Regions from separate parts of the Cronobacter muytjensii ATCC 51329 genome, predicted to be linked through region 2. Evidence: predicted binding sites of a transcription regulator. Region 2 holds the regulator's gene; each other region holds the start of a gene.
The links. The regulator CRP, encoded in region 2, controls carbon source genes, mostly activating them, when cyclic AMP is high. The targets are predictions, from matches to a motif close to ATGTGANNNNNNTCACAT.
Positions count from the first base shown of each region.

Region 1 (9,877 bases), 1.3 Mb from region 2:
AAGTAAACACAGCCACCGCCTGACGCCGGTGGCTGTAAAGCGCAGTTACCAGCCGCCGACGGCGCGGTTATTGATGGTGAAGCCGCGGCACTGATATTCCAGCACGATCGATTCGGTCATGCATTGCGTGCCGGTCACGACAGAGCACGTTTTTACCGGCGCGCCATAGGCTTCGGCTACGGCGTAGCCCCAGTCCTGACACTGACGATTCGCAATCGACTGGGCGACGTAGTTATCGACTTTCGCATGTTGCAGCGGTTGTTCGCTGATGCCGAGCCTGACGGTGCCGGTAACTTTACTGCCGCCGACCACTTCCGGCGTTTTGGTAATGGTGCAGCCGCCCAGCGCGAGCAGAGCGGTAATTAAAATGACCTTGCGCATCGGTTTTCTCACAAAGTTTGCCTTATTAGCATCATGCCACGTGCCGGCGTGCGTCAATCGCCGGAAAAGCCCACGGTTCACCCCATTTCCCGCGCTTTTACCCATCAATAACGTAAGGTGATTTTAAATAATTACTTAACTTTATTGTTTCACTGCTTAAGTTTTAGGTAACCAGGCCGACAACTACGATACGGTAAGTCTTCATCTGTGACATACAGAAGTACAGGGAAGACAGGGACAGATACCGTCATGATTCGCTCAGGGACGGCTTCTTAACACCGGGAATTTACTATGAATTTTATTCGTAACGTTAAAATCCGCGCGATGGTCGTATGGGTCTTACTCTTATCAACCATCGCCTGGGTGGGGGTCTCCGGAGCGACGCTCTGGTTTCTACATCACCTGGAAGATAGTCTTAAACTGACGCCTGAGCAGGCAGGCTGGGTCGACACCACTCAATTAATATTAAGCCTCTCGGTCGTGGGCAGTATCGCCCTTACCGTGCTGATGGAGCGTTATCTTTATTTCTGTCTGGTACGCCCCGTGGAGATAATTCGTGGGCACCTGAACGTACTGGCGGACGGCAATCTGGAAGTGAAGCTGCAGGACCTTGGCAGCAACTGCGTGGGGCTGATGGTGCCTTATATTCAGCGCATGCAGGATAACTGGGAAAAAACCGTCAGCGCTATTCGCGCGAGCGCAGACAGTATCCGCAGCCATGCGGGAGAGGTCACCGGTGTTAATAACGAACTCTCCACGCGCTCCGAAGAGCAGGCGGCCGCGCTGGAGCAAACCAGCTCCAGCATGCAGCAGCTCAGCAGCACGGTAAAACTCAACGCGGAAAACGCGAGCCATGCCAGCACGCTCGCCGGCAACGCCACGCGCACGGCGCAGGCGGGGGGCGCCTCCGTGAAAGAGGTGATGGAAACCATGTCGCGGATCTCCAGCAGCTCCAGCAAGATCGTCGATATCACCACGGTTATCAACAGTATTGCATTCCAGACTAACATCCTTGCGCTTAACGCGGCAGTGGAGGCGGCACGCGCGGGCGAGCAGGGCCGTGGCTTTGCGGTGGTAGCGGGCGAAGTGCGCAATCTCGCGAGCCGCAGCGCTCAGGCCGCGAAAGAGATTGAAACGCTGCTTAACGAGTCCGTCGCTAATATCCAGACTGGCTCCGGTCAGGTGAAAAAGGCGGGCGAAGCGATGGATCAGATCCTGGTCGCGGTGCGCCAGGTCAACGACATCATGGGCGAAATCGCCAGCGCCTCCGGAGAGCAGAGTGACGGCATCAGTCAGGTTGGCGTGGCGGTTAAAGAGATGGATGCTGTCACGCAACAGAACGTGCAACTGGTGCAGCAGTCCGTGCTGGCATCAAACGATCTGGAGCGTCAGGCCGGACATCTTACCGAGGTGGTAGGGCTGTTCCGCCTGCGCGGTCAGACTGAACGCGTTAAAGCTGCTGTATCCGCACCGCTGGTGCGGCCTGCGCTGGTCAGCGCGGCTGAGCCGAAAAGCGTCGCTGCCAGCGAAAACTGGGAAACCTTCTGAGCCGGGCTGTGTGATAGAAAACTGTGAACCTCACGCTATTTTTTAAAACAATCTTTCATTTAATTTGAAAGTGCGTTTGGTGGATAGTATGGTGAGTTCACAGTTTGCTATTCATAGCCTTTTCAGGAGACAACCCAATGAAAATTGCACTGATGATGGAAAACAGTCAGGCGGCCAAAAACGCAATCATCTATAAAGAGCTGAAAGCGGTGGCGGATGAGAAAGCGTTCCCGGTGTACAACGTCGGCATGAGCGATGAGAACGATCATCACCTGACCTACATCCACCTCGGGATCATGGCGAGCATCCTGCTGAATTCCAGAGCGGTGGATTTCGTGGTCACCGGCTGCGGCACCGGTCAGGGCGCGCTGATGTCCCTGAATATTCATCCGGGCGTGGTGTGCGGTTACTGCATCGATCCGGCGGATGCCTTCCTGTTCGCGCAGATCAACAACGGCAACGCGCTGGCGCTGCCGTTTGCGAAAGGCTTCGGCTGGGGCGCTGAACTCAACGTGCGCTTCATCTTTGAAAAAGCCTTTACCGGGCGCAAAGGCGAAGGCTACCCGCCGGAGCGTAAAGAGCCGCAGGTGCGTAATGCGGGCATTCTCAACCAGGTGAAAGCGGCCGTGGTGAAAGACAACTATCTCGACACCCTGCGCGCCATCGACCCTGAACTGGTGAAAACCGCTGTCTCCGGCGAGCGTTTCCAGCAGTGTTTCTTCGATAACTGCCAGGATAAAGAGATTGAAGATTTCGTGCGCGGCCTCCTTGGCTAATCACGCCTGATAAAAAGGCCAGCCCGTGGGCTGGCTTTTTTTATGCCTGTTTGCCGGAAACGCTGCTGCCGGCATGCGTGGCGAGCCTCAGCGTATCGATCATGCCGGCGAGGCTTATCAGCGCAATCATCACAAACGCCAGCCGGAAGCTCACGCCCGGAATATCCGCTGTAAAAAAGGCCCCGCTTATCATCTCGCCAAGCCGGATGCCGATGGCGCCGAGCGTGACCCCAAGACCGACGGCGAGCTGTGTTGCCGTGCTGAACAGCGTATTGGCGTAGCTCATTTCCCCTGCGGGCACATCGGCAAACGCCAGCGTGCTGATGCCGGTAAACTGAATCGAACGAAACACCCCGCCCAGAAACAGGATCAGCAGAATAAGCCATACCGGCGTTTGTGGCGTCAGTAGCGCACAGGCGAGCAGCGCCAGCACGTTCAGCAGGCCGTTAATCAGCAGCAGATTTTTGAAGCCAAGCCAGCGGATAAGCGGCGTGGTGGCGGGCTTGATCGTCAGATTACCGGCGAATACTGCCAGCACCAGCAGCCCGGAGTGAAACGCGTCCATCCCGAAACCCACCTGAAACAGCAGCGGCAGTAAAAAGGGAACGGCGCTTATCGAGGCGCGAAACAGCGAGCCGCCATACATCGTCACCCGAAACGTCGGTACGGCCAGCGCATTGAGGCGAATCATCGGGAACGGCGCGCGGCGAAAATGACGCAGCGCGAAAACCAGCGCGCCGGTTCCCGCGAGCAGCAGGGCGACGGCAAGCCCGGTGCTGGTGTCGCGCGCGGCCAGCATCTCCATAGCGCTTACCAGCGCCACCATTGCCAGCGCAGTGGCGATAAATCCCGGCGTGTCGAACGGGCGGCGCTCGTCATCGTGGTTATCCGGGATAATACGCCAGGCGAGCGCCATCGCCAGCAGCCCGGCGGGCAGGTTAATAAAGAAGATCCAGCGCCAGCTGGCGTAGCTGGTGATAAACCCGCCGAGCGGCGGCCCGATAATCGGCGCTACCAGCGCAGGCCAGGTGAGCGTGGCGATAGCGGTAATAAGCTGATGTTTTGGCGTCACGCGCAGCACCGCGAGCCGCCCGACCGGCACCATCAGAGCGCCGCCCGCGCCCTGTAATATTCGCATCAGCACGAACGTCTCCAGCGAATCCGCGAGACCGCACAGCACCGACGCGCCGGTAAAAATGCCGAGCGCCAGGGTAAACACTTTGCGCGCGCCGAAACGATCGGCAATCCAGCCGCTGGCCGGGATCAGCACCGCCAGCGTGAGCAGATACGCGCTGATGCCGATATTGAGCGCGACGGCCTCAACGCCGAACGTCTGCGCCATCGTCGGCAGGGCGGTGGCGATCACCGTTCCATCGAGGAATTCCATAAAAAAGGCGCCAGCCACCAGCAGCGCGGCGGGAGAGATGCCCCCGGTACCTGCCTTCGCCATATTCTGACCCATGCCCGCTCCCTAAACTATTTTTATAAATTTTAACCAAAAAGCATAATCGTTAAGCGCCGGAATTATCAGCATTTTATTAACATAACGCCCATTCTCATTAACTAAATGGCGTGATTTTAATCACAAAATGGTTGATTTTTGTGATGCAGGTCATATTATTGGGCTGCGGCAACCCGCTAACCAGAATGAACAAATTCGGAGCCTTTATGAAACTGCGCAAGATCCTCAAAAGCATGTTTGAAAACTACTGCAAAACTTTTAAAGACGTTCCGCCAGCCGGGATGTTCTGATAAAAAAACCTGCCGCCGGGCAGGTTTTTTTATGCCTGACGCTCACGTTATACTCGCGGCTGTCTCAATCGCAAACCCCTGTTTTTTGCCTTCTGAAATCACGGTTCATTTTATGCGTCTCTGGCGTCACGTTCGCATTCGCCGGGCTTTGCCGTTACTATGTGCGGCTTCAAGCTAAGGAGAACGTAATGTCACAGCCCCTCACCGCCGAAGATGAACTGGTTTCCGACGTGGTCGCCTGCCAGTTGGTTATCAAACAGATCCTCGACGTCATCGACGTTATCGCGCCGGTGGAAGTGCGCGAAAAAATGGCCAGCCAGCTGAAAAGCATCGATTTTGCAGGCCATCCTTCCGCCGATCCGGTGACGCTGCGCGCCATTCAAAAAGCGGTGGCGCTCATTGAACTGCGCTTTACCCCGCAGAGCGACGCGCACTAAGAAAAGCGGCCCCTTCCGGGGGCCGTTGTCAGTGAAAGAAACCCATCCAGGCGCTGGTCAGCAGCCAGAGCGCCATCACCTGTTGAAAACGCACCAGCGCTTTCTCACTGCGAAACACACGATGAACGCCGCATCCAAGCCATGCCCAGGCGGCAAGACAGGCCAGCGAAATCACCAGAAAGCCCAGCGCCTGAAACGCGAGCGTGAAAAACGCGCGGCCCTCATGCGGCGCAAATACCGTCACCACCGCCATCGCCATCATCCAGGTTTTCGGGTTGATCAGCTGTAATGCGGCCGCCGCCTGCGCGCTGAACGGACGCGACGCGTCGCCTGCAAGCGTCACGGCGGGCGCCCGGAACAGTTGCCAGCTCATCCAGGTGAGCCACAGCGCGCCTGTGAGCGCCATCAGTCGCGCCAGCCACGGCGCGTGACGCAGCGCCTCGCCAGGGCCGACGCCGCACAGCAGTACAATTGCGCTTGAGGCGAAACAGGCGCCCGCCACGGCGGGCAGCGTCGCCCGCGCGCCGTAGCGCTGGCTGTTGGTGAAGATAAGAATGTTCGTCGGCCCCGGCGTAATCGAGGCGACAAAAGCGAAGCATAAAAACGGCAGCTGTTGTGAAAGCAGGCTCATAAGATCTCCCGGTTATCTGAGCCGCTATCTTCGGGGGATCAGCGCGCCGGGTCTGGAAGATTCGTGCAGAGTTTGCGGTAGTGGGCTGGCGAGAGCCGGTAGGCGCGCTGGAACCAGCGGCCCAGATGGCTCTGATCGGAAAAACCGAGCGCGGCCGCGACGTCGGCGGGCATCATACCGCGCGCAAGCAGCGTTCTGGCGCGGGCGAGACGCAGTTGAACCAGCCAGGCGTGCGGCGCCATGCCGAAGGCGTGCTTGAAACTGCGCGAGAGCGTGAAGCGGTCGGTATTGAGCGCCTGCGCCAGCTCCGCCAGCCCGATATTGTCACCGATGTGCGCAAACAGATAATCACGGGCGCGCTGGGCCATGCGCGCGTCGCGGATCTCACCGGGCAGCCGCTTGCGCCACTGACAGTGGTGCGTCAGCTGATTAAGCAAATTATCCATCACGCCCTGTTGCACAATACGCATCTCATCCTGATGCAGCGTGTTGAAGGTGGTGGCGATGGTGTGCGTGAGAACCGGATCGCGGGCAATCGTGTGGGCGAAGCGCAGCTCGTAACTGTCCGGCAGCGTGGCGTAAAGCCCGCCGAGCGTGTCGCGCAGCCAGCGCGCATCCAGATAAAAGGTGAGATAGGTAAAACCGCCCGCGAGCGGCGCGTCGCCGTCGTGGGTCTCGCCGGGCTCCAGCAGAAAGGCGGCGCCGGGCGTGCTGTAATGCCGCTCCCGGCGGCAGTGAAACTGCTGGGTGCCGGAGAGCGTCACGCCTGCCAGATAGCTGTCGTGCCAGTGCGGATCGTAGGCGTGGCCTTCGAAGTGCGCGCGGATGGTTTCGATGCCGGTGTCAGCGTGCTGTCGTAGTTCAATCCAGTCTTTTGCCATAGCGTCTCCTGCGAAAGGAAACTCTAGCATAACGAATCGTTAACAACAGTCTGGAAGATTTGTGCAGGCGGCCCGCAGGCCGCCCTGTTAAAGAAATACGATCAGAAGAAAAGCGTCACCAGCAGGTAGCTGGCGGCGCAGGCGCAGCTGACGCCAATCAGACCGGGCAGAATAAAGCTGTGGTTTAAGATGAATTTGCCAATGCGGGTTGTACCGGAGCGATCAAAGCCAATGCACGCCAGGTCGCTCGGGTAAGTCGGCAGCACGAAGTAACCGTAAGAGGCCGGGAAAAACGCTACCAGCATTTTCGGCTCCACGCCGAGCATCAGCCCCATCGGCGCGACGGCGGTCAGCGCCGCGGCCTGGCTGTTTACCAGCTTGGAGACCAGAAACAGCACCAGCGCGTAGGTCCACGGGTGGCTCTTCACCACGCCTTCCAGCGCCATTTTCAGTTCCGCGAGATGCGCCTGAAAAAATGTATCGCTCATCCATGCCACGCCGAACACAGAGAAAATCGCCACCATCCCGGCTTTGAACACCGCACCGCTGGAGACAGACGCCGCGTTGACCTTACAGACCACCAGCATCACGGCGCCTGCGATCAACATCATCATCTGAATCACCAGATTCATGGAGAGCGGGGCGATTTTACCTTTTACCTCAAACGCCGGGCGCAGCGCGGGCAGCGCGCCGAGCAGCACCACCAGCGCAATGGCGGCAAAGAAAATCCAGGTCGACCACCAGGCGTGTTTGTCAAAGCGCTGGTTCATGAGCGTTTCATTGCCGCCATAAATGAACTCACGCTGTTTCGGATCGCGCAGGCGCGCCTGAAACGCCTCGTCGTCGTCCAGATTTTTACCGCGTTTCAGGCTCCAGAGGGCGGCGATGAGCACGCCGAACAGCGAGGCGGGCACCGACACCGCCAGGATCTCCAGAATGCTCCACGCCTCGCCGATGCCGTGCTGCGCACCGAGAATCGAGACCAGCGACACCACCGCGACCGATACCGGCGAGGCGGTGATCGCCATCTGCGAGGCGACGGACGCCACCGCCATCGGTCGCTCGGGGCGAATATTTTTCTTCAGCGCGATATCCGCAATGATCGGGAACATGGTGTAAACCACGTGCCCGGTGCCGCATAAAAAGGTCAGCGTCCAGGTGGTGAGGGGCGCCAGCAGCGTGATGTGCTGCGGGTGACGGCGCAACAGCCGCTCGGCGAACTGCATCATCACGTTCAGCCCGCCTGCGGTTTGCAGCGTAGCGGCGCAGCCGATCACCGCAAGGATGGTCAGCATCACGTCCACCGGCGGCTTGCCCGGCTCCAGCCCAAAGATAAAGGTTAAAAGAAACAGCCCGATGCCGCTGATTAAGCCAAGCCCCATCCCGCCGAAGCGGGTGCCGGCCAGCAGACACAGAATAATGACGATAAATTCGAGGGTGATCATAAGGCTCCTGCCACACAACGTTGGGTGAATCGCTTAAGCATTGCAAATTGTGTGGATAACCATTGGGAGCCAGATCGGATTTATAAAAACCTAACAAAAACAGTACATTGTTAACTTATGATTAACGTCGGGCCGGGGCGGGGAGGAGGGCAAACGGCAGAAACGACAGCGCCCTCGGTAGAGGGCGCGGGGGCATTACAAGACATTTTACTGCATCTGTTCCATCATCCCCAGCAGGCGCTGGTCCGCCTCTTCGGCGCACAGACCCGCTTTACGGGCGCTTGCGAGTTCACGCAGGATAGTCTCCAGCAGCGCCTCATCCTGGCGCAGCTCATTTTCGAATTCGCTGAGCATCGCGAGTGTCGCCTCGTCGCGCGCGGTGTGCGCCTCGCTCATCAGGCGCGTCAGCGCCGCGCGGCGCCCGGTCAGTTCTTCCTGCATCTGGTGGAAAATCGCCTCAAGGCTTAAGCAGTCGGGCTTCACCGATTTCAAAGCGCCGAGCACCGGATTGGCGCCGGTTTGCTTCAGATAATCGAATAAACGCATCATTTGCGTCACATTATGTTGCGCCTGATGACGCAATACCGTCGCGCTGCCATTGAGGCTTTGCTGCGCGCACCAGTCGCTGTAATACAGGCACAAATTCGATGCATAAAACTCCTTATTCATTTGTGCATTCAGTTTCTGCACCACGCTGATGGGAGCCATATAAATATCCTTATTGACAGGTTTAAGAGAGGACGGTCATTGACCACGACAAGCGCGCTTCCGGCCTGCTACATCCCGGCGGGCCGCCACTTGTCAACCGTCACTACAGAAGCGTGCGTTATTTTCCTGATGTATTAAGCCTGGTATAAATGGGGGCTTTTGCCACTCCAACCGTTTCTTTCTCAAAACGTGACGCAGCGCCGGATTATTAATGAAACAATGTTTCATTATTTAGCCAGCCCGGAAAAACGAACGCATTTACGTACATATAACAGGAGCGAGAAATGAAACGAGCGGCGGTGCTGCTGGCGCCAGGATTTGAAGAGGGAGAAGCCATTGTCACTATCGATATATTACGACGGCTAAACATTGAGGTGGAAACGCTCGCCTGCGCCGAAACGCGCGCGGTGGTGAGCTACCACGCTATTCCGCTGGTGGCGGATGCGCTCCTCGCCGTGCGATTTGATGAAACCTACGACGCGGTGATCCTGCCGGGCGGCCCGCAGGGCAGCGTTAATCTGGCGGCGGACCCGCAGGTAATCGACTTTGTCGCGCGCCACGACAGCGCCGGAAAACTTATCTGCCCCATTTGCTCCGCCGCCGCGCGCGTACTGGGCGGCAACGGACTGCTGAAAGGCCGCCGCTATGTCTGCTCGGGCGAGCTGTGGCAGGCGGTGCAGGACGGGGAGTATGTCGATGCGCCGGTGATGGAAGACGGCAATCTCATCAGCGGCAAAGGACTCGGGCGCGTCTTTGACTTTGCGCTGACCGTCGCGGCGCGTTTAACCGGCGATGAAGCCGCCGCGCGCGATCACGCCGACCATATCTATTACCCCTGGTAAAGCGGCATAGCATGGCGGGCTATACTTACCTGACGTTTGCGAAAGGAGAAGAATATGACCCCATCGTGTGAAACGCTTTATCTGCGCGAGCCCTGCGGGGGCGTGCCCAATAACGCGCTGCCGGTGCTTCTCTACCGGCAGGCGGCCCCCGAAGGAACGGACGATCGCGCCGTCTGGTTTGAGCAGCGCTTCGCGCAGCACCAGTGGCCCGCGCGCTGGCGCTATCCGGTGTTCACCTATACCCACTTTCACACCAACACCCATGAGGTGCTCGGCATCTATGCGGGCGAGGCGCAGATCCAGCTTGGCGGCGAAGCGGGCCCGGTGGTGACGCTGCGCGCAGGCGACGCGGTGCTGATCCCGGCGGGCGTCGGGCATAAGCAAATCGACGCCAGCCCCGACTTCATGGCGGTGGGCGCTTATCCTGATGGGCTGTCCCCCGATAAATTCCTTGATGAACCTGCGCAGTTGCCGCA
Region 1 covers NZ_CP012268.1:1,308,860-1,318,736, forward strand. Annotated here, with positions in the region: gene yecR (YecR family lipoprotein) at 46-393, opposite strand; gene AFK63_RS06060 (methyl-accepting chemotaxis protein) at 673-1,929, shown strand; gene AFK63_RS06065 (RpiB/LacA/LacB family sugar-phosphate isomerase) at 2,067-2,705, shown strand; gene AFK63_RS06070 (MFS transporter) at 2,746-4,167, opposite strand; gene azuC (stress response protein AzuC) at 4,374-4,457, shown strand; gene AFK63_RS06075 (DUF2766 family protein) at 4,646-4,894, shown strand; gene AFK63_RS06080 (LysE family translocator) at 4,923-5,525, opposite strand; gene AFK63_RS06085 (AraC family transcriptional regulator) at 5,564-6,406, opposite strand; gene AFK63_RS06090 (anaerobic C4-dicarboxylate transporter) at 6,508-7,851, opposite strand; gene AFK63_RS06095 (non-heme ferritin-like protein) at 8,059-8,559, opposite strand; gene AFK63_RS06100 (DJ-1/PfpI family protein) at 8,844-9,401, shown strand; gene AFK63_RS06105 (cupin domain-containing protein) at 9,456-9,877, shown strand, end outside.
Region 1: a site for CRP is predicted at 4,306-4,323, ahead of azuC (stress response protein AzuC). Genes of this name have one in related genera too.

Region 2 (9,877 bases):
CGCCCGCGTCGCACAGGTCGTCGACAATCAGCACCGCCTTGTCTTTTACGTCGCCGTCCACCAGACGAAAACCGGTCAGCTCGCCGGTGGCGACATTGCGCTGTTTGGTCAGCGTGGCGAAACCTTCAGCCCCGACCGCCTGCGCTACCGCGTGGATTTTCTTAAGCGCGCCGGCGTCCGGCGCGACCAGCAGCAGCTCACCGGCTTTAAGGGCACTGACGAGCGTCTGGCTTTGCATCAGGCAGCGCGCCTGCGGGATGGCCACGAGATTATCGATGGCGGCCGCAGCGGCTTCGCTGTGCGGGTCCAGAACGAACACTTTGTCGAAACCGAGCGTGTTTAACTGGCGGGCGAACACTTTCAGCGCAAAGCTGTCGCCCGGCTGCATATGCCTGTCCTGGCGGGCATACGGTAGCCACGGCAGTTCCAGATGGCTGAAGCGCACATCGCAATGCTGACGCACCGCGTCGGTCAACTGCGCCAGCAGCATAAAGTCGTCCATCGTTTTCATGGCAGCGGCACGAATACGCATCAGCGAGGCGACGCGAGGCAGCTCGCCGGTCACTTTCGCCCATACGGCGCCGTCAGGAAAACGCCCGGTCTGCGTTGCTATCTCTTGTCCGTCTACCATCAGTTGCGTCTGCATCATATTCGCCCCCGTTAATTAGTTATTGTCCTTGCGACACATTTAATATTGTCCAAGAGACATTAATAAGCAAGCGAAAATTTCAACGGCGCGGTTAAAAAATAGCATGTTGCTGAAAATTAAAGCAATAAAGGTTTATGTTGCCCCGGTCTGTCGGGCTGGTAAACTTGTCTCTGAGACAATTAAACGGAGCGGCGTATGACCACTGAAGCGGAATATCTGGAAAGCTACGATCCGGCGCGGTTCCCTTCCCCGCTGGTGACCGTGGACAGCGTGCTGTTCACCCTGCATGACCAGGCGCTCTGCGTACTGCTGGTGCAGCGTGCCCGCCAGCCGCAGCAGGGGCGCTGGGCCTTGCCAGGCGGCTTTATCGATCTGCAAAAAGATGCCTCGACGCACGCTACGGCGCTGCGCAAACTCACTGAAAAAACCGGCGTGCGCCCGTCATGGCTGGAGCAACTGGAGACATTTTCCGGCCCGGATCGCGACCCGCGCGGCTGGAGCCTGACGACCGCATGGTTTGCGCTTATCGCCTGGGTCGACTGCCAGCCGCATATCGCCTCCGTCAGCGACGCGCAGTGGGTGCCAGTTACCGGGCTGGATACGCTCGCGCTGGCGTTCGATCACCGCACGATTATTGAGGCCGCGCTGCGACGCCTGCGCCAGAAAACCATGTACTCGCTCCTGCCGGTGTACTGCCTGCCGGAATGCTTTACCCTGAGCCAGTTGCAGGAGGCGACGGAAATTATTCTCGGCCAGCCTATCCAGCGTAAAAGCCTGATCCGCCGCTTTGAGGCCTCGGGCATGTTTGAAGAGACCGGCGAGAGCGTCGCGACCGGCGCGCGTAAAGCCCGGCTCTGGCGGCGCAAGCCGGATGCGGATATTCATCTTTTCTCGCGTAATTTGCTGGCTGAGTGATCCGCATCAAACCATCAACAAAATGAATAACAATCGTTATAGTAGTTAGCGAACTAACCAACAGACAGCGTGCCATGGCCGACATTACTCCCGCAGAACTCCCTGCACTGAACACCGATTCCTCACACTTTCAGCCGATGCCGGGGGTAAGTAATCCACATCTGCAGACCATGCTGCCGCGCGTCCTGCGTCGCCGGTTGCAGTTTGAGCCGCACTGGCAGCGTCTGGATCTGCCGGACGGCGATTTTGTCGACCTCGCATTTAGCGAAAACCCCGATCAGGCGCGCCATAAGCCGCGTCTGGTCGTGTTTCACGGGTTAGAAGGCAGCCTGCACAGCCCTTACGCCCACGGGCTAATTCATGCGGCGAAAGCGCGCGGCTGGCTCGGCGTGGTGATGCATTTTCGCGGTTGTAGCGGTGTGCCCAATAAAATGGAGCGCATCTATCATTCCGGCGAAACCGAAGACGGCACCTATTTTCTGCGCTGGCTCGACGAGCGCTACGGCACGGTGCCGACGGCGGCGGTCGGGTATTCGCTTGGCGGCAACATGCTTGGCTGCCTGATGGCGGACATTGACGCCGCTTTCCCGCTTAATGCCGGGGTGATCGTCTCCGCGCCGTTTATGCTGGAGCACTGTTGTAACCATATGGAAAAAGGCTTTTCGCGCTTTTATCAGTTCTATCTGCTGAACCTGTTGAAAGCGAACGCCACCCGCAAACTGAAGGCCTGGCCCGGCACGCTGCCCATTGAACTGGCCCAGCTTAAACGCCTGCGCCGCATCCGCGATTTCGACGATCTTATCACCTCGAAAATTCACGGCTACCGCGACGCCGTCGATTATTACCAGCAGTGCAGCGCCCTGCCGCGGCTTGCGAAGATCACCCGCCCGACGCTGATTATTCACGCCAAAGACGACCCGTTTATGGATCATCACGTGATCCCCGATCCGGCCACGCTGCCTGCTAATATTGAATATCAGCTGACGGAGCATGGCGGTCACGTGGGCTTCGTCGGCGGCACGCTGCGTCAGCCGAAAATGTGGCTGGAGCAGCGCATTCCTGACTGGCTAACCCCTTATCTGGACCGATAAATGATCATTCCCTGGCAAGAACTCGACCCCGATACGCTGGACCGACTGATTGAAGCCTTCGTCTTGCGCGAAGGCACCGATTATGGTGAACATGAACGCTCGCTTGAGCAAAAGGTCGCCGATGTGCGGCGTCAGTTGCAAAGCGGCGAAGCCGTACTTGTGTGGTCTGAACTGCACGAAACGGTCAATATCATGCCGCGCGCGCAGTTTCGCGGTTAACGTTGCCTGGCGGAGCCTTGCCCCGCCGCTTCAGGGAGTTGTCTCGCTATGTCTGCCAAACATCCGGTTATCGCCGTCACGGGTTCCAGCGGCGCGGGCACCACGACGACCAGCCTTGCGTTTCGTAAAATTTTCGCCCAGCTGAATCTTCACGCCGCCGAAGTGGAAGGCGACAGCTTTCACCGCTACACGCGCCCGGAAATGGACATGGCAATCCGTAAGGCGCGCGATTTGGGCCGCCATATCAGCTATTTCGGCCCGGAGGCGAATGATTTCGGCCTGCTGGAGCAAACCTTTGTGGAATACGGCCTGACCGGCAAAGGGCAGTCGCGCAAATATCTGCATACCTACGATGAAGCCGTGCCCTGGAATCAGGTGCCAGGCACTTTTACGCCGTGGCAGCCGCTGCCGGAGCCAACAGATGTGCTGTTTTATGAAGGCCTGCACGGCGGCGTGGTGACGCCGCAGAATGACGTGGCGAAGCATGTCGACTTGCTGGTGGGCGTGGTACCTATCGTCAACCTGGAGTGGATCCAGAAAATGATCCGCGACACCAGCGAGCGCGGGCATTCCCGCGAGGCGGTGATGGATTCCGTGGTGCGCTCGATGGAAGATTACATCAACTACATCACGCCGCAGTTTTCACGCACGCATATCAACTTCCAGCGCGTGCCGACGGTGGACACCTCAAACCCGTTCGCCGCCAAAGGCATTCCGTCACTCGACGAGAGCTTTGTGGTGATTCATTTCCGTAATCTGGACAATATCGATTACCCCTGGCTGCTCGCGATGTTGCAGGGCTCGTTTATTTCTCACATCAATACGTTGGTGGTGCCGGGCGGCAAAATGGGGCTGGCGATGGAACTGATTATGTTGCCGCTGGTGCAGCGGCTGATGGAAGGCAAGCAGATACAGTGACGCCACGCCGTAACAGGCAGAAATCGTAGGGCGGGTCAGCGCAGCGCCACCCGCCCCCGCATTACCCTTCTATCACCTCATACGAATGCGTAATGTTCACGCCTTTGCCGAGCATCAACGCCACCGAACAATATTTTTCCGCCGACAGATCCACCGCACGCGCGACCGCTGCATCCTTCAGAGCCTTCCCCGTCACGACAAAATGCAGGTTGATATGCGTGAACAGGCGCGGCGCCTCTTCGCGGCGTTCAGAGGTGAGCTTCACTTCGCAGTCAGTCACCTCGTGACGGCCTTTTTGCAGAATAGACACCACGTCGATAGCGCTGCAACCGCCTGCGGCCATCAGCACCATTTCCATCGGGCTTGGCGCTTTGTCGCCAGAGTTGCCATCCATCAGGATCTGGTGGCCTGATGCGGACTCGCCCAGGAAGGTTAAGCCTTCCACCCATTTCACTCGTGCATGCATGATTATCGCTCCAGGCTATTCATTTTACTGACAGATTACGCGGCCCCGCCATAAGAGGCAACGGAAGGCGACCTGCGTCAAGCTGAAACGAGACAACAGGAGACACCTGAGAAAAGCTATGCTAAAACAGTCTGGATGCAGCGGCGATACATTGATGTTACGCATGTATGCAGAGGAGAGACAATTTATCGGCTGCGATGTCCACGGACAGCCAACTTCCCTGGATGCGGGAAGATGATGATTGCAGAGCCAGACAGGGGTTACGCGCCCTGTCTTTGGAGCCAGTTTAAAACAGAGGATAACCGCGCATGGTGCTTGGCAAACCGCAAACAGACCCGACTCTTGAATGGTTCTTGTCTCATTGCCACATTCATAAGTATCCATCTAAGAGCACGCTGATTCACCAGGGTGAAAAAGCGGAGACGCTGTACTACATCGTCAAAGGCTCAGTGGCAGTGCTGATCAAAGACGAAGAGGGCAAGGAGATGATCCTCTCGTACCTGAATCAGGGAGACTTCATCGGCGAACTGGGTTTGTTCGAGGAAGGTCAGGAACGCAGCGCCTGGGTTCGCGCTAAAACTGCCTGTGAAGTGGCTGAGATCTCTTACAAAAAATTCCGTCAGCTGATTCAGGTAAACCCGGATATTCTGATGCGTCTTTCTTCACAGATGGCGCGTCGTCTGCAGGTGACCTCAGAAAAAGTCGGCAACCTGGCGTTCCTCGACGTGACGGGCCGCATCGCGCAGACGCTCCTGAATCTCGCCAAACAGCCGGACGCCATGACCCATCCGGACGGTATGCAGATCAAAATTACCCGCCAGGAAATCGGTCAGATCGTGGGTTGCTCCCGCGAAACCGTGGGCCGTATCCTGAAGATGCTCGAAGATCAAAACCTGATTTCCGCGCACGGGAAAACCATCGTGGTTTACGGAACCCGCTAAGGTTTCTGAAAAAAACGGCGTGTCGCTTCGGTAACACGCCGTTTTTGTTTCTATACTTCTCCCCTATGTGGCGTCGTCTTATCTATCACCCTGAAATCAATTACGCTTTGCGGCAAACGCTGACCTTAAGCCTGCCGGTCGCGGTGGGATTGATGCTGGGCCATTTACAACAGGGGCTGCTGTTCTCGCTGGTGCCCGCGTGCTGCAACATCGCCGGTCTCGATACCCCCCACAAACGCTTCTTCAAACGCCTGATTATCGGCGCGTCGCTGTTCGCGCTGAGCAGCCTGGCGGTACAGTTTCTGCTGTTGCAGGCGGTGCCGCTGCCGCTGATTTTGCTGATGCTGGCGCTGCTGCTCGGCGTGACGGCGGAGATAAGCCCGCTGCATGCGCGTCTGCTGCCCGCGTCGCTTATCGCGGCGATTTTCACGTTAAGCCTTGCCGGCAATATGCCAGTCTGGCAACCGATGTTGCTTTATATTCTCGGCACCCTCTGGTATGGCTTGTTCAATGGTTTCTGGTTCTGGCTGTGGCGTGAGCAGCCGCTTCGCGAATCGTTAAGCCTGATTTATCAAAGCCTCGCTGATTACTGCGAGGCGAAATATAGCCTGCTGACACGCCATACCGACCCGGAACAGGCGCTGCCGCCGCTGCTGGTGCACCAGCAAAAAGTCGTGGATCAGATAAGCCAGTGTTATCAGCAGTTGCAAATGCTGGCGGCGACCCGGCAGAACGGCTACAAGCGTCTGCTACGCGCCTTTCAGGTAGCGCTGGATCTTCAGGAGCATATCTCGGTGTCACTGCATCAACCGGGCGAAGTGCAAAAGCTGGTGGAGCGCAGCCATGCGGAAGCGGTGTTGCGCTGGACGGCGCAAACCGTGGCCGCGCGCCTGCGCACGCTCTCCGACGATATCCTCTATCACCGCTATTCTCACCGCTTTACGATGGACAAACAGATCGAGGCGCTGTCAAAAATCTCCCGCCAGCACCCTGATAACCCGGTCGGGCAGTTTTGCGAATACCATTTCAGCCGCATCGCCCGCGTGCTGCGTACCCAGCGCCCGCTTTACGCCCGCGACCTCATGGATAACGGCCAGCGCCGCCTGCCGCTGTTGCCCGCGCTGAAAAGCTATCTGTCGTTCAAATCGGCCGCGCTGCGCACCGCGGCGCGGCTTGGCGTGATGCTCGCGGCGGCGGGTCTGCTGGCGAGCGTATTTCAGTTGCCGAAGCCGTACTGGATCCTGATGACGGTCCTGTTCGTCACGCAAAACGGCTACGGCGCGACGCGGGTGCGCATTTTGCACCGTGCGGGCGGCACGCTGGCCGGGCTGATTATCGCGGGCATTACGCTGCATCTGAATGTGCCGCAGGGCTATACGCTGCTCGGCATGCTGGTGGTGACCTTAATCAGCTATCTCATTATCCGCCGCAACTACGGCTGGGCGATGATTGGCTTCACCGTGACGGCGGTCTATTCGCTTCAATTGCTGACGCTGAACGGCGAGCAGTACATTGTGGCGCGTCTGATTGACACCCTGACAGGTTGTCTCATCGCTTTTGGCGGTATGGTCTGGCTCTGGCCGCAGTGGCAAAGCGGCCTGCTGCGCCAGAACGCGCACGACGCGCTGGAAGCCGATCAAGAGGCGCTGCGCCTGATCCTGAGCGACGATCCACAGCCCGCGCCGCTCGCGTGGCAGCGCATGCGCGTCAACCAGGCGCATAACGCGCTCTACAACTCGCTCAATCAGGCGATGCAGGAGCCGGGCTTTAACAGCCGGTATCTGGAGGATATGCGCCTGTGGGTAACACACAGCCAGTTTATCGTCGAGCACATCAACGCGATAACGACGCTGGCGCGCGAGCAATCCACGCTGACGCCGGAAACCGCGGCGCGCTACTTACAGGCCTGTGAAATCGCGCTGCAACGCTGTCAGCAGCGGCTGGAACATGACACGCCGGGCGAGACGCAAAACGAGGCGGTGCTGGAGGGCGAAGAGGTATTGCCGGAAGGGCCGCTCAGCGTGATGGAACATCACCTGCTGCGCATTCTCGATCATCTGCGCACTATGCACACTATTTCGTCCGTGGCGTGGCGTCAACGGCCCCACCACGGGATCTGGCTCAGGCGGCGCCTTAGCCCGTCACGCTGATCAGCTGTTCACCACGCGTGCGACCGCGCGTGCAAAACGGGCCATGCCTTCGTCGATATCGGCGCGCTCCACCAGCAGCGACGGCGCGAAACGCATCACGTCCGGGCCGGCATTAAGCACCATCACGCCCTCGGCGGCCGCCGCATAAAGCAGGTCACGCGCGCGACCGTGGAACGCCGGTGCCAGCTCGGCGCCAATCAGCAAACCCATGCCGCGAATGTCGCTGAACAGGCCGTACTGCTCGCCGGTTTGCTTAAGATGCTGCACAAACTGTTCGCGCTTGCGCGCCACGCCGTCCAGTACGTCCGGGGTATTGATGATATCAAACGCCTCGCCCGCGACCGCGCAGGCCAGCGGATTACCGCCATACGTGGAGCCGTGGGAGCCAACGTGAAATGCCGAGGCAACCTCATGCGTCGTCAGCATCGCGCTCACCGGGAAACCGCCGCCGAGCGCTTTGGCGCTGGTAAGAATGTCCGGCGTCACGCCATAGTGCATATAAGCAAACAGCTTGCCGCTGCGGCCCATGCCGCACTGCACTTCATCAAACACCAGCAATGCCTGATGGGCGTCGCACAGCTCGCGCAGGCCACGCAGGAATTCCGGCGTCGCGGCCGTTACGCCGCCCTCGCCCTGTACCGGCTCGACCACGACCGCGCAGGTGTGGTCATCCATCACCGCTTTTACCGCGTCGAGATCGTTGAACGGCACGTGAATAATATCTGCTGGTTTCGGGCCGAAACCGTCGGAGTATTTCGCCTGGCCGCCCACGGAAACGGTAAACAGCGAACGACCATGAAACGCGTTATAAAACGCGATGATTTTGGTTTTGTATGGGCTGTGGCGGGTGATGGCATAGTGACGGGCCAGCTTAAACGCGGTTTCGTTGGCTTCGGTGCCGGAGTTCATAAACACGACGCGTTCGGCGAACGTGGCGTCTACCAGTTTTTGCCCCAGGCGCAGCGCGGGTTCGTTAGTGAAAACGTTACTGGTGTGCCAGAGCATTTCGCCCTGCGCTTTCAGCGCCTCCACCAGCCGCGGGTGGCAATGGCCGAGCGCCGTCACCGCGATGCCGCCCGCGAAATCGACATACTCCTTGCCCTGCTGATCCCAGACACGGCTGCCCTTGCCTTTCACCGGAATAAACTCAGCAGGTGCATAAATCGGCAGGATCACTTCATCAAAGGTGGCGCGCGTAATTGCTGTTTTTTCAGTTGCCATTTCATGCCCATCCAGTAAATGTGCCATCGCACATGAAAAGATAAGCATAAAATATGAATAAAAAATCAATAAAAGGCAATAAAAATTCAGCGAGAAAGAAAGTTCGCAAGCAACTGGTGGCCCTGCTCGCTCAGGATGCTTTCCGGGTGGAACTGCACGCCTTCCAGCGGCAGTTGACGATGGCGAATCCCCATAATCTCGCCCTCGTCCGTCCAGGCCGTTATCTCAAACTCGGCGGGCAGCGTGGCGCGGTCGATAATCAGCGAGTGGTAGCGGGTCACGGTTAGCGGGTTATTGAGCCCGGCGAAAACGCCCGTATTGTTGTGCTGGATAACCGAGGTCTTGCCGTGCATGACATTCTGCGCGCGCACGACCGCCGCGCCGAAAGCCTGACCGATGGCCTGGTGTCCGAGGCAGACGCCGAGAACAGGCAGACGACCGGCATAGCGGCGGATAACCTCAAGCGAAATACCCGCCTCATTCGGCGTGCAGGGGCCGGGGGAAATCACGATACGCGCGGGCGCGAGCGCGTCGATATCGTCAGGCGTCAGCTCATCGTTGCGCCTGACCATCACCTCTGCGCCCAGCTCGCTGAAATACTGAAACAGGTTCCAGGTGAAAGAATCGTAATTGTCGATAAGCAGTAACATGGCGGCTCCGAAAAAAAGAACCGCGCCAGTTTACTCGCTTTCCCGCGCTTCGCTCACTACGCTTGCAAAGATTTTCTCAAGCGGCGCCAGGTCGCCCATCGCGCCCGCCTGGTTGGCGGCGCGCCACGCATCGACATCAATATCCCGCCAGTCGAGGGTATACCCCGCATGCAGCGCCAGTTGTTCGAAAAATACGCGCTGCGCGCGCCCGGTGCCGATGCGGAACGGATGCAGCACGTTAATTTCACAGTAGTAATGCGCAAGACGAGCGACAAATTCGTCATGCTCCAGGCCGACGAGATAATCCTCGTCTTCCAGCGCCTGCATCAGCGCGTTGCCCTCTTTTTCCAGATATTCAAAATGGGCAAAACGCGTGTCGCCCTGGTAAATATCCACTTCACGCAGTTCGCCCGCCCATTCGTAGATATCCTGAAAAAGCTGACGGTGGATAGCGCACAGGTGCGGTAGCCCGCGCTGAACCGGGCCGAGTTCCAGCGTCGCCGCGCGCAGGGAAGTCAGCTCGCGCTCGGCGTGCTGGAGATCCTGCGCAGCATGGATGTTCAGCCGGTTGCGCAGTACATCGCTGCCGGACCAGAAATAAGGGTCGCGCCCGTCGCCGAATTTATCGCTCATAGTGCCCCCTCAGCTCTTCAATGC
Region 2 covers NZ_CP012268.1:47,221-57,097, reverse strand. Annotated here, with positions in the region: gene prs (ribose-phosphate diphosphokinase) at 1-649, opposite strand, end outside; gene AFK63_RS00275 (NUDIX hydrolase) at 845-1,564, shown strand; gene AFK63_RS00270 (hydrolase) at 1,639-2,655, shown strand; gene AFK63_RS00265 (YheU family protein) at 2,656-2,874, shown strand; gene AFK63_RS00260 (phosphoribulokinase) at 2,923-3,792, shown strand; gene AFK63_RS00255 (OsmC family protein) at 3,854-4,258, opposite strand; gene crp (cAMP-activated global transcriptional regulator CRP) at 4,567-5,199, shown strand; gene AFK63_RS00245 (YccS/YhfK family putative transporter) at 5,265-7,349, shown strand; gene argD (bifunctional acetylornithine/succinyldiaminopimelate transaminase) at 7,350-8,570, opposite strand; gene pabA (aminodeoxychorismate synthase component 2) at 8,657-9,220, opposite strand; gene AFK63_RS00230 (putative adenosine monophosphate-protein transferase Fic) at 9,251-9,853, opposite strand; gene AFK63_RS19935 (YhfG family protein) at 9,843-9,877, opposite strand, start outside.

Region 3 (9,877 bases), 250 kb from region 2:
AGATAGCGTATTCGCCCTGCCGGAGCGCGTTAACCAGTTCGCCGGTCGGTACGCCGGTCACGGCTTCGTCGAATTTGATTTCGCTGCGGGCGATGTCGCGTCCGGCGCTGTCCCACACCACACGCGCCGTCACGCCGTTAAGCGTGTTGAGCTGTTCGATAAACGGCGTCATCTTAGCGACCATCTCCGCCCCGCTCTCTTTTGGCGCGCTGAGGTAGTGTTCAATGGCGCAGGTCAGGCCGAGAATGCCCTCTTTACCGACTTTCATCGCGCGCCCGATGCCGTTCGCCTGACGTTTCACCCATTCGACATGCCGGGTTTTACCGATGACCAGCCCGCTGCCCGGCCCTTCGATGGCTTTCGCGCCGCTGTAAATCACCAGATCGGCGCCGGCGCGGTAGTAGCACTGCAAATCTTCTTCCGCGGCGGCATCGACAATAAGCGGCAGCCCATGCGCGCGCGCCACCCCGGCGGCCTGCGCCACGCTCAGCATGCTTTTCTGCACGCAGTGGTGGGATTTCACATACAGGATCGCCGCCGTGCGCGGCGTGATCGCGGCAGCCAGCTGTTGCGCCGAGCATTCATTGGCGTAGCCCGCCTCGACCAGCTTTCCGCCGCCCAGCGCCACCATCGTGCCGACCGGCGCGCCGTAATTCACGTTGTGGCCTTTCGGCAGCACGATTTCGTTTTGCTCAATCGCCGTGGTATGCAGATTTTCCAGCAGCCAGTCGCTCTCTTTTACCAGCACCGCCGCCACCGACTGGGCAAGCCCCGCCGACGCGCAGGAGACGATCGTCGCCGCCTCCACCTCCAGCAGCCTTGCGATGTAAGCGCCGGTTTTATTCACCAGATCTTTCATCTCGAAATAGTGATTAAGCCCTTCGGACATGGCTTCGACCACGGCCTGGCGCGGCGTGGAGACGCCTAATACCGTCATGCGTCCTGAAGCGTTAATCACCTGTTTTAAATCATATTTTTCATACACTGAAGGCATTTTCCGCGCTCCCTTGTTCGGTCATGTGCCAGACGCCCGCGCGCACGGCGGCAAGCGGCACCAGTCGCCGCTCGCCATGCAGGTTATGGTCGTCGGCGTCGGTAAACCGCACCGGCTGGCGGCGCAGGTCGAAAATAGTCAGATCGGCGTCCGCGCCTGGCGTCAGACGGCCTTTATGTTCAAGGCGTAGCGCCTGCGCGGCATGCAGCGTCACGCAGTCAATCACCTGCGGCAGCGACAGGCCGATGGCGAGAAACTTCGACATCACATGGGCAAGGCTTTTCACCGGGCCGTTGATGCGGTTGCGGCAGTAAATGTCCGAGCTGATAGTGTGCGGCACAATGCCCTGCGCGATAGCCAGACGCGCCACGTCAAAGCTAAAGCTGGCGCTGCCGTGGCCTACGTCCAGCCGCACGCCGCGCCGCAGCGCGTCACTGATGCTGGCGCGAAGCGCGCCCTGCGGCGTCAGAATGCGGTTCGGCTTGCCGTTATAACAGTGGGTGATGATGTCGCCGTCGCACAGCCGCGCGGCAATGTCATCGAGCGGCGGCGGGCCGTTGCCGATATGCACCATCAGCGGCAGATTGCCGTTCTCCTGCTGAATGGCTTTGGCGCGCTCAAGCGGCGCGATACCGTTATCGCCGATCACGCTGCTGCTCATGCGCGCCTTCAGGCCGACAATAAAGCCGGGGTGGCGGGCAATCGCGTCACGCGCGGCGGCGGCATCGATATTCGCCATATCCGCCAGCTCGTTCTGGGCGATAAGCCCGACCTTCGAAATATTGAGCAGCGCCAGCACGTCGGTCACGACGCCGCGCGTCAGCGCGTAAAAATCGTCGATATCGTTCGCGCCGGTACTGCCCGCATCCACAACCGTGGTGACGCCCGTCGCGATGCCGACCGCGTCCGGCTCGTCGTGATAAATCGGCGATTTCGGGTAGCAGTGAACGTGCAGGTCTATCCAGCCTGGGCTGACGTAATGCTCGCCGTTGAGGTCGCGCGTTTCGCGCGCCGCGCCGGACACCTCGCCGAGCGCCGCGATGACGCCGTCTTTCATGGCGATATCCGCCAGCGTGTCATCCACCAGCCGCGCCTGACGCAGGATCAGATCAAACATAGGCACTCCTTAAGGGCGGGCGCCGTAGCGCCCGCGCGGTTAACCGATCGCCACCGGGAACAGCGAGCCCAGGATCATCGCGCCGAGAATAGCGCCGCCGGTGATGGGCTTCTGCCAGAGGTAGAACAGCAGCGCGCCGACGAGCGAGCCGATGCCGACAGGAATCGAGGCCGCCATCGCGCTCAGGATAATCAGCGGCCCGAGGAAGCGTCCGGAGGCGTTGCCCGCGCCCATCATCACGTCCGCCCCGTAGGTGGAGTCGCTCTGGTTGATGGTGAATTTGCGCGCCAGAATGATGACGTAGCCGATAGCGAGACCTATCAGCAGCCCGGTCACCAGCGAGGCGGCGAAGTTCGCCACCGGAAAGACAACCCCCGCGCCCAGCAGCAGCGCCGGGACGCCAAGCCCCACGCCGGTCTGGATGGCGCCGCCGATATCCAGGATCCCCACCAGCGAACCTTCGATAATGCGCGCAAAGAGAAAACTCGCGCCGAACGCCGCCACTGCGCCGTAAACTCCTGTATCGATCCCGGCTTTGAGCATCGCCACGAACGCCACTTCGTTAAACGCGCCGATGCCGTAGAGGTAATACATGTGCGTCCCGGCGAACACGCCGGAGGAGAGCAGGCCGACGAAGATCGGGAATGACCAGTCGGCGTACCAGAAACCTTTATTCTCTTCCATCACGCGCTCCTTATTTGCCGCTCAGGGAGTTGTGGATAAGACTGAGCCAGTCCGGCACGGTCAGATGGAAAGATTCGATCATTTTCATATCGAAGCCGCGGAAGAAGGCGCTCAGCACGAACAGCAACACGATGGCGACCATCATCACTTTAGTGACGCGGTTCCAGCCGCTCTCTTCGATGCCTTTGCCGATAAGAATGCCGAGCACCAGGCCCGGTACGGCGTTGCCCATAATCAACTGCGCCGCGCCGCCGAAAACGGTGGCCCAGAAGCCCGATTTTTTACCGGCGTCGATAGCGGCCAGCCAGAAAATCACCGGCATGACGGTATTCACCAGCAGGTTGGCGGCAGGCACCAGTACTTTGACGGCGGTGACCTGTAAGGCTTCCGGCACGGCGGAGGCCGTGGTGTTGAGGAAGGTGACGACCGCCATGCCGATAAGTCCGCAGGCGATAGCCATTTTTTTCGGATTGTGCAGGGTTTCGCCGAGGTTGCGGTTTTTCACCATCAGCGCCGCCGCGCCCCAGTTGGGGATAATGCGGTGGTCGACATCCTGCGTGAACGAGCCCGCCGCGACGGACGAGGCCCAGGCGTTAAAGAAGAACCCTAACCCAAAGGAGAAGTGCGAGGCCGGATCGCCTTCGCAGGAGTTTAACTCGCCTAATGTACGAAAGGCGCCCATCCCCTGCGTGGTGGGCGCATGAAACATGCGTGCGGCCCCGGCGCCCACGCCAACGCCGACCAGGCCGCCGATGATGAGCGATTTTATTAATATTATCAGGAACATTCGTCTGCCCTTATAGTAACAATCAGCTGTGTTGCGTGACGAAATCCACCTTGTCGAGATTGATGGCGGTCACGTTGACGGTAACGTCCAGCTCCACGCTGAAAGCCCGTCTTTCCCGGCGCAAAAAGAAAAACAGAAACGCTTCTTTGCGCACCGTTTCCCGCGCATGAACAACCTGCACCTCCTGTGGCTCAATGCGCAGTAAGATATGCGGCGAGGCTTTCATCACCGCCGCCTGAACCTGATTCAGGGCATCGGCAAACGCGCGCGCTTTGGCCTCGCCTTTGCCTTTTACCCTCACCGTGGTGGTGAACTGTTCTTTCATGCGTTATGCGCCATATTTCTTTTTCCAGGCGTCCACCAGCCGCTCGCCCAGCTCTTCTTTGTCCATAAAGCCAAAGCCCAGCACGTTGCAGCCTTCATTAATCGCAGTGACGCCCTCTTCCACGGAACGCATGCCATATTTCGCTTTGTAGCCATGTTTGGTCTGGGCGGTGATGGCACCTGCGCCGCCGCTGCCGCAAAACGAAATGCCGAACGTCGCGCCTTCGGTTTTCATCACGTCGCCAAGCTTCATGTCTGCCGCCACGCCAGGCACCACAACGGCGCGCCCGCCCGCTTTTTCCACACCCGCCGCCACCTTCTGGCCTTTGCCCAGACGATCGCCAATCACTACCGTAATCTGTTCCATGGTTCGCTCCTGAAGGTTAAAGATTTTCTTTCGCTACCTCGAAGTGCACCGACAAAAGCCAGGCCTCTTCGTCAGGCAAATTGCCGAACTGCGCCACGACTTCCCGCGCCAGCGCCATCGCGTCGGGCGAGATCTCCTCAAAAAGACTCTCCTCGACCTCCGGCAGCGGTTCGCCCGTTACCGAGCGGTGCGCCATGGCCCGCACGTGCGAGTTGAGCATCTGCCGCTGCACGGCGTTGGGCATTATCTGGTGGCGCTCAAGGAGCGCGTAAACTTCATCCAGCATCCGCCCGGCAAGCGTCGCGGTCTCTTCCGCGTGTTGACATCCGGCGTTGTTCATTACCGCTCCGTTATTCACTCTGCATACCTGGTTGATTGCGCTGAAGTCACAGTAACGGCGGGTGTTAAAGGTTTGTAGCGAGTTGTTTTCCACTTCGAAGTGGAAAGGAGAACGGCGGCAGTGATCTGTTCCACATAAAAGCTGTGAATAGATATAAACCACTAAATAAATGTGATGAATATCACTGGCGGTCACGCCGGGAGAAAGGAAAAGAAAATATCGGGCTTGCGACGTCGCGCGCGAAAAACAGCAGTGAATAAGCGTTGCTTATGGCCGTTGAGACGTCGGGAGCGCGGCGGAACACCGCCGCGCAGAAAGGGCTTAGCGGAACTTTTTGTGGTAGGTGTTGCGGGTGGTTTTGAATGCTTCGGCGCTGGCCTGCGCCTCTTTGATTTTGCCTTCATCGACAAGCTTCAGCGCGCCGTCAATCTGGCCCACCAGCGTGTCGAGACCGTGACGGAAATCTTTCATTTCCGGGCTGTCCGCCGGTTTATCTTCGAGCTTCGGCGGGGTTTCTTTTTTGGCATCCAGCGCCGCCTCGCGCATTTTCGTCAGCGCGGTTTTCATCTCCGCCGCGTCGCTGGTTTTCTGTACGACTTTCAGGTTTTCATTCAGGGTGTCCATGTTGTCTTCCAGATCCGCCCACGCCACGGCGCTGGTGAACAACAGAGAGGAGACCGCTAACATCGCTAACGCTTGCTTACGCATTGACTCACCTTTTTATTGTTATGACGAAAAAAAGGCGCCTCGCCGGGCGCCCTTGCCTTACTCACCGGCGATTTTCATCTCCGGCAGTAATACTGAACCACACTGAATATTGCTGCGTGTTTCAATATCGTCACCAATGGTAACCATATTGCGCCACATCTCTTTAAGATTGCCGGCGATAGTGATTTCGCTCACCGGATACTGGATTTCGCCGTTCTCCACCCAGAAGCCCGCCGCGCCGCGCGAATAATCGCCGGTGATGCCGCTGACGCCCTGGCCCATCAGTTCGGTCACGACAAGACCGGTGCCCATCTCTTTCAGCAGTTGCTCAAAGCTCAGGCCGCGCCCTTTGATGCGCCAGTTATGGATGCCGCCCGCATGCCCGGTGCTTTTCAGGCCCAGCTTGCGCGCGGAGTAGTTAGTGAGCAGCCACTGCTGCAGCACGCCGTCTTTAATGATGTCGCGACGCGACGTCGCCACGCCTTCGCTGTCAAACGGCGTAGAGGCGAGCCCTTTACGCAGGTGCGGATGCTCTTCAATAGTGAGCCAGTCCGGCAGGATCTGCTTGCCGAGCGCGTCGAGCAGGAACGTGGATTTGCGATAGACCGCGCCGCCGCTGATAGCCCCGACCAGATGGCCAAACAGCCCGGTCGCCACTTCGCGGCCAAAAATCACGGGCGCTTTCATGGTTGGCAGTTTGCGCGGCGAAAGGCGCGACAGGGTGCGGCGGGCGCACTCTTCACCGACCCACTCCGGCGATTCCAGGTCTTTCAGCGCGCGGCCAATGGTGTAGGCGTAGTCGCGTTCCATATCGCCGTTCTCTTCGGCGATAACACAGCTTGAAAGCGAATGGCGCGTCGAGCTGTAGCTTTGCAGCATGCCATGACTGTTGCCAAAGACTTTGATGCCGTAATGGCTGTTAAAGCTGCCGCCTTCGGTGTTGGCGATGCGTTTATCCGCCTTTAAGGACGCCTGTTCGGCGCGCGCGGCGTATTCGATAGCCTGTTCCGGCTCGATTTCGGCCGGGTGGAAGAGGTCGAGATCCGGCGCGTCAAAGGCCAGCAGATCTTTTTCCGCCACGCCCGCGCACGGGTCCGGCGAGGTATAACGGGCGATATCCAGCGCCGCCTGTACGGTGCGGGCGATAGCGTCCGGGCTTAAATCGGTCGACGAGGCGCTGCCTTTACGGTTCTGATGATAAACCGTGATGCCAAGCGCGCCGTCGCTGTTGAACTCCACATTCTCCACCTCACCGTAGCGGGTGCTGACGCTGATGCCGGTCGTTTTGCTGACCGCCACTTCCGCGCCGTCCGACTTGCCGGACGCCAGCTCCAGCGCCTGAGAAACCGCCTGTTCCAGCGCTTTGCGCTGCGCTTCAACTTGTGTGATTACTTTCATCGCGAGTGCCATAATGTAAGGTGAAACTTCAAAGCCACATTTTGTGAGTCTAACAGAGAACCATTTCGCAGTGCGCGCCTTAACTGGTAGTATTAGCCTCTTTTTTTGAGGAGCCTGAGATGACAAAGCAGCCCGATGACTGGCTCGATGAAGTGCCCGATAACGAAAACGACGACGATGATGATGAGATTATCTGGGTCAGCAAAAGTGAAATTAAACGCGACGCCGAAGAGCTGAAGCGCCTTGGCGCTGAACTGGTCGATCTCGGTAAAAACGCGCTGGATAAAATTCCGCTGGATGACGATCTGCGCGCGGCCATTGAACTGGCGCAGCGTATTAAGAAAGAAGGCCGCCGCCGCCAGATGCAGCTTATCGGCAAAATGTTGCGTCAGCGTGACGACGAGCCGATCCGTCAGGCGCTGGATAAGCTGAAAAACCGTCACAATCAGCAGGTGGCGCTGTTTCATAAGCTGGAGCAATTGCGCGATCGTCTGATTGAAGAAGGCGACGACGCGGTGCCGGATGTGCTGAACCTGTGGCCGCGGGCGGATCGCCAGCAGCTGCGTTCGCTCATCCGCAACGCCAAAAAAGAGAAAGAAGGCAATAAACCGCCGAAATCCTCACGTCTGATCTTCCAGTATCTGCGCGAACTGGCGGAAGGCGAGCAGTAATTCCCCGCGGCTCAGGCGCTGCCTGAGCTGTTTTTCTGTTTTCCATTTCTTTTATTGATGCTTTACCGCAGCGTCAGCGGCGATTTTACACACCGTCATTTTATCGACACGCATTAGCTGAATCGTTAAAGCTAAAATTGCATCCCTTCACATTTTCAAACACGAAATTCAATACATTTTCGCAGTAAACGCCACACCAATCACAGTTAACCGTGTAAAAAACAGCTTTTTTTGGACAGCTGAAAACGATCACGTTTTCTTTTCAACCGATACGCCAGGCTGCATGAGCAAAACAAAAATCGATTCAGCTAAAAGGACGAAAAGATGAACAAAATCGTATGGCTTACCCCGCTTGCCCTGCTGATTTGCGCCCAGGCGAGCGCGCAAACCTGGGTGCTGACCGATGCTGAACAGGGCGTCGAGAAAGGAAACTGGCAAATCAGCAGTCAAAAGCTGAAGTTACAGGGCGCGCCGTTCAGCATTGAGCAGAAAGTGCTGCACGGCGGCAAACAGGAAGGCAGCAAAATCATCACTATTACCAGCAAAGACGGTCTGACTATTGTCTTAAGCCCGACGCGCGGCATGAACCTGCTGCGCGCCGACGGGTTTGGCGTGCGCATGGGCTGGGATTCGCCGGTAAAAGAGGTGGTGAACCCGGCGTTTATTAATCTGGAAAGCCGCAACGGGCTCGGCTGGCTGGAAGGCTTCAACGAGATGATGGTGCGCTGCGGCTATGAATGGACCGGCCATCCGACCACTGCTGACGGTCAGCTGTACACGCTGCACGGCAAAGCGGGCAACACGCCCGCCTCGCGTGTGGAAGTGGAAGTGAGCGAGAAAGCGCCGTATGAAATCAAAGTGCGCGGGCTGCTCAAAGAGAGCACGTTCAAGAAAGCCGATTTGCAGACGCTGACCGAACTGCGCTACGTGCCGGGCAGCAACAGCTTCAGCCTGAACGATGTGCTGACTAACCACGCGGATTACCCGCACGACTACCAGATAATCTATCACAGCAACTTCGGCCAGCCGATTCTGGAAGAGGGCTCGCGCTTTATCGCCCCGGTGGAAAAAGTCAGCCCGTTTAATGACTACGCCAAAGGCGGCCTGAACGGCTGGAACACCTATAGCGGGCCGACCAAAGGCTTTGACGAAATGGTGTTTAACCTGACGCCGCTCGGCGACGCCAGCCAGCAGACCGTCGCCGCCGTGGTGAACAAAGCGGGCGATAAAGGGGCGGCGATGAGCTTTAACCTGAAACAGCTGCCGGTGCTGACGCTGTGGAAAAACACCGACACGCTGAAACAGGGCTATGTCACAGGCATTGAGCCCGGCACCAGCTACGCCTACCCGGTGACGATTGAGCGCGAGCAGAAACGCGTGAAACAGCTTGCCCCTGGCGAGAGCACGCGCTTTGAGCTGACCTATACGCTGCTGCATAACGCGCAGCAGGTGTCGGAAGTGGAAAAACGCGTGGCCGAGATTCAGGGGGATAAAAAGCCCCTCCAGGAAGAGACGCCGATCGCCAAAGAGTGATCGTTGCCTGTAAAAAAGCCTCCGCATGCGGAGGCTTTTTTTATCAGCGAAAACGGCTCAATGCGTCTGCGCCTGTTCAGCTTTTTTCGACAGCGCGTCCAGCAGTTTCTGATGAATGCCGCCGAACCCGCCATTGCTCATCACCAGAATGTGATCGCCCGGCTGCGCGGTTTTAACAATCATCTCTACCAGCGTGTCGATGTCAGCGCTCCAGTGGGCGGGCTGAATGCAGGCGTCCGCCACCTCCGCCACCTGCCACGGAATATGGTGCGGCTGGAACAGGAACACTTCATCAGCGCGACCGAGCGACGGCGCGAGATCGTCTTTGCAGACGCCCATTTTCATGGTGTTGGAGCGCGGCTCCAGCACAGCGATGATGCGCGCGGTGCCGCCCACTTTGCCGCGGAGCGCAGCAAGCGTCGCGAGAATCGCCGTCGGGTGGTGCGCAAAATCGTCATACACGGTGACGCCGTTGGCCTCGCCGCGCAGCTCAAGGCGACGACGCGCGTTGACAAACGCGCCGAGCGCCTGGGCGGCGTCAGCCGGCGTCACGCCCACATGGCGCGCCGCGGCGATGGCGGCCAGGCCGTTTTGCATGTTGTGCTCGCCCACCAGTTGCCATTCCACCTGGCCCACGCATTCGCCGTCCAGCCACACTTCCCATTTCGAGGCATCGTTGGTGAGTTTTTTCGCCTGCCAGCGGCCCTGCTCGCCGAGCTGCTCCTGCTCGCTCCAGCAGCCCATCGCCATCACCTGTTTAAGGTTGACGTCGTTTTCCGGCCAGATGATTTTTCCCTGCCCCGGCACGATGCGCACCAGATGGTGGAACTGCTTCTGGATAGCTTTGAGATCGTCAAAGATATCAGCATGGTCGAATTCAAGGTTGTTCAGCACCAGCGTGCGCGGCGCGTAGTGAACAAACTTGGAGCGTTTATCAAAGAACGCGCAGTCATA
Region 3 covers NZ_CP012268.1:300,034-309,910, reverse strand. Annotated here, with positions in the region: gene AFK63_RS01535 (DgaE family pyridoxal phosphate-dependent ammonia lyase) at 1-994, opposite strand, end outside; gene AFK63_RS01530 (amidohydrolase/deacetylase family metallohydrolase) at 978-2,111, opposite strand; gene AFK63_RS01525 (DUF4310 family protein) at 2,151-2,795, opposite strand; gene AFK63_RS01520 (DUF4311 domain-containing protein) at 2,806-3,582, opposite strand; gene AFK63_RS01515 (DUF4312 family protein) at 3,605-3,907, opposite strand; gene AFK63_RS01510 (SFCGS family glycine-rich protein) at 3,911-4,273, opposite strand; gene AFK63_RS01505 (glycine dehydrogenase) at 4,290-4,631, opposite strand; gene cybC (cytochrome b562) at 4,935-5,321, opposite strand; gene pmbA (metalloprotease PmbA) at 5,379-6,731, opposite strand; gene yjgA (ribosome biogenesis factor YjgA) at 6,839-7,390, shown strand; gene AFK63_RS01485 (aldose 1-epimerase family protein) at 7,715-8,923, shown strand; gene mpl (UDP-N-acetylmuramate:L-alanyl-gamma-D-glutamyl-meso-diaminopimelate ligase) at 8,981-9,877, opposite strand, start outside.
Region 3: a site for CRP is predicted at 4,783-4,800, ahead of AFK63_RS01505 (glycine dehydrogenase). Genes of this name have one in related genera too.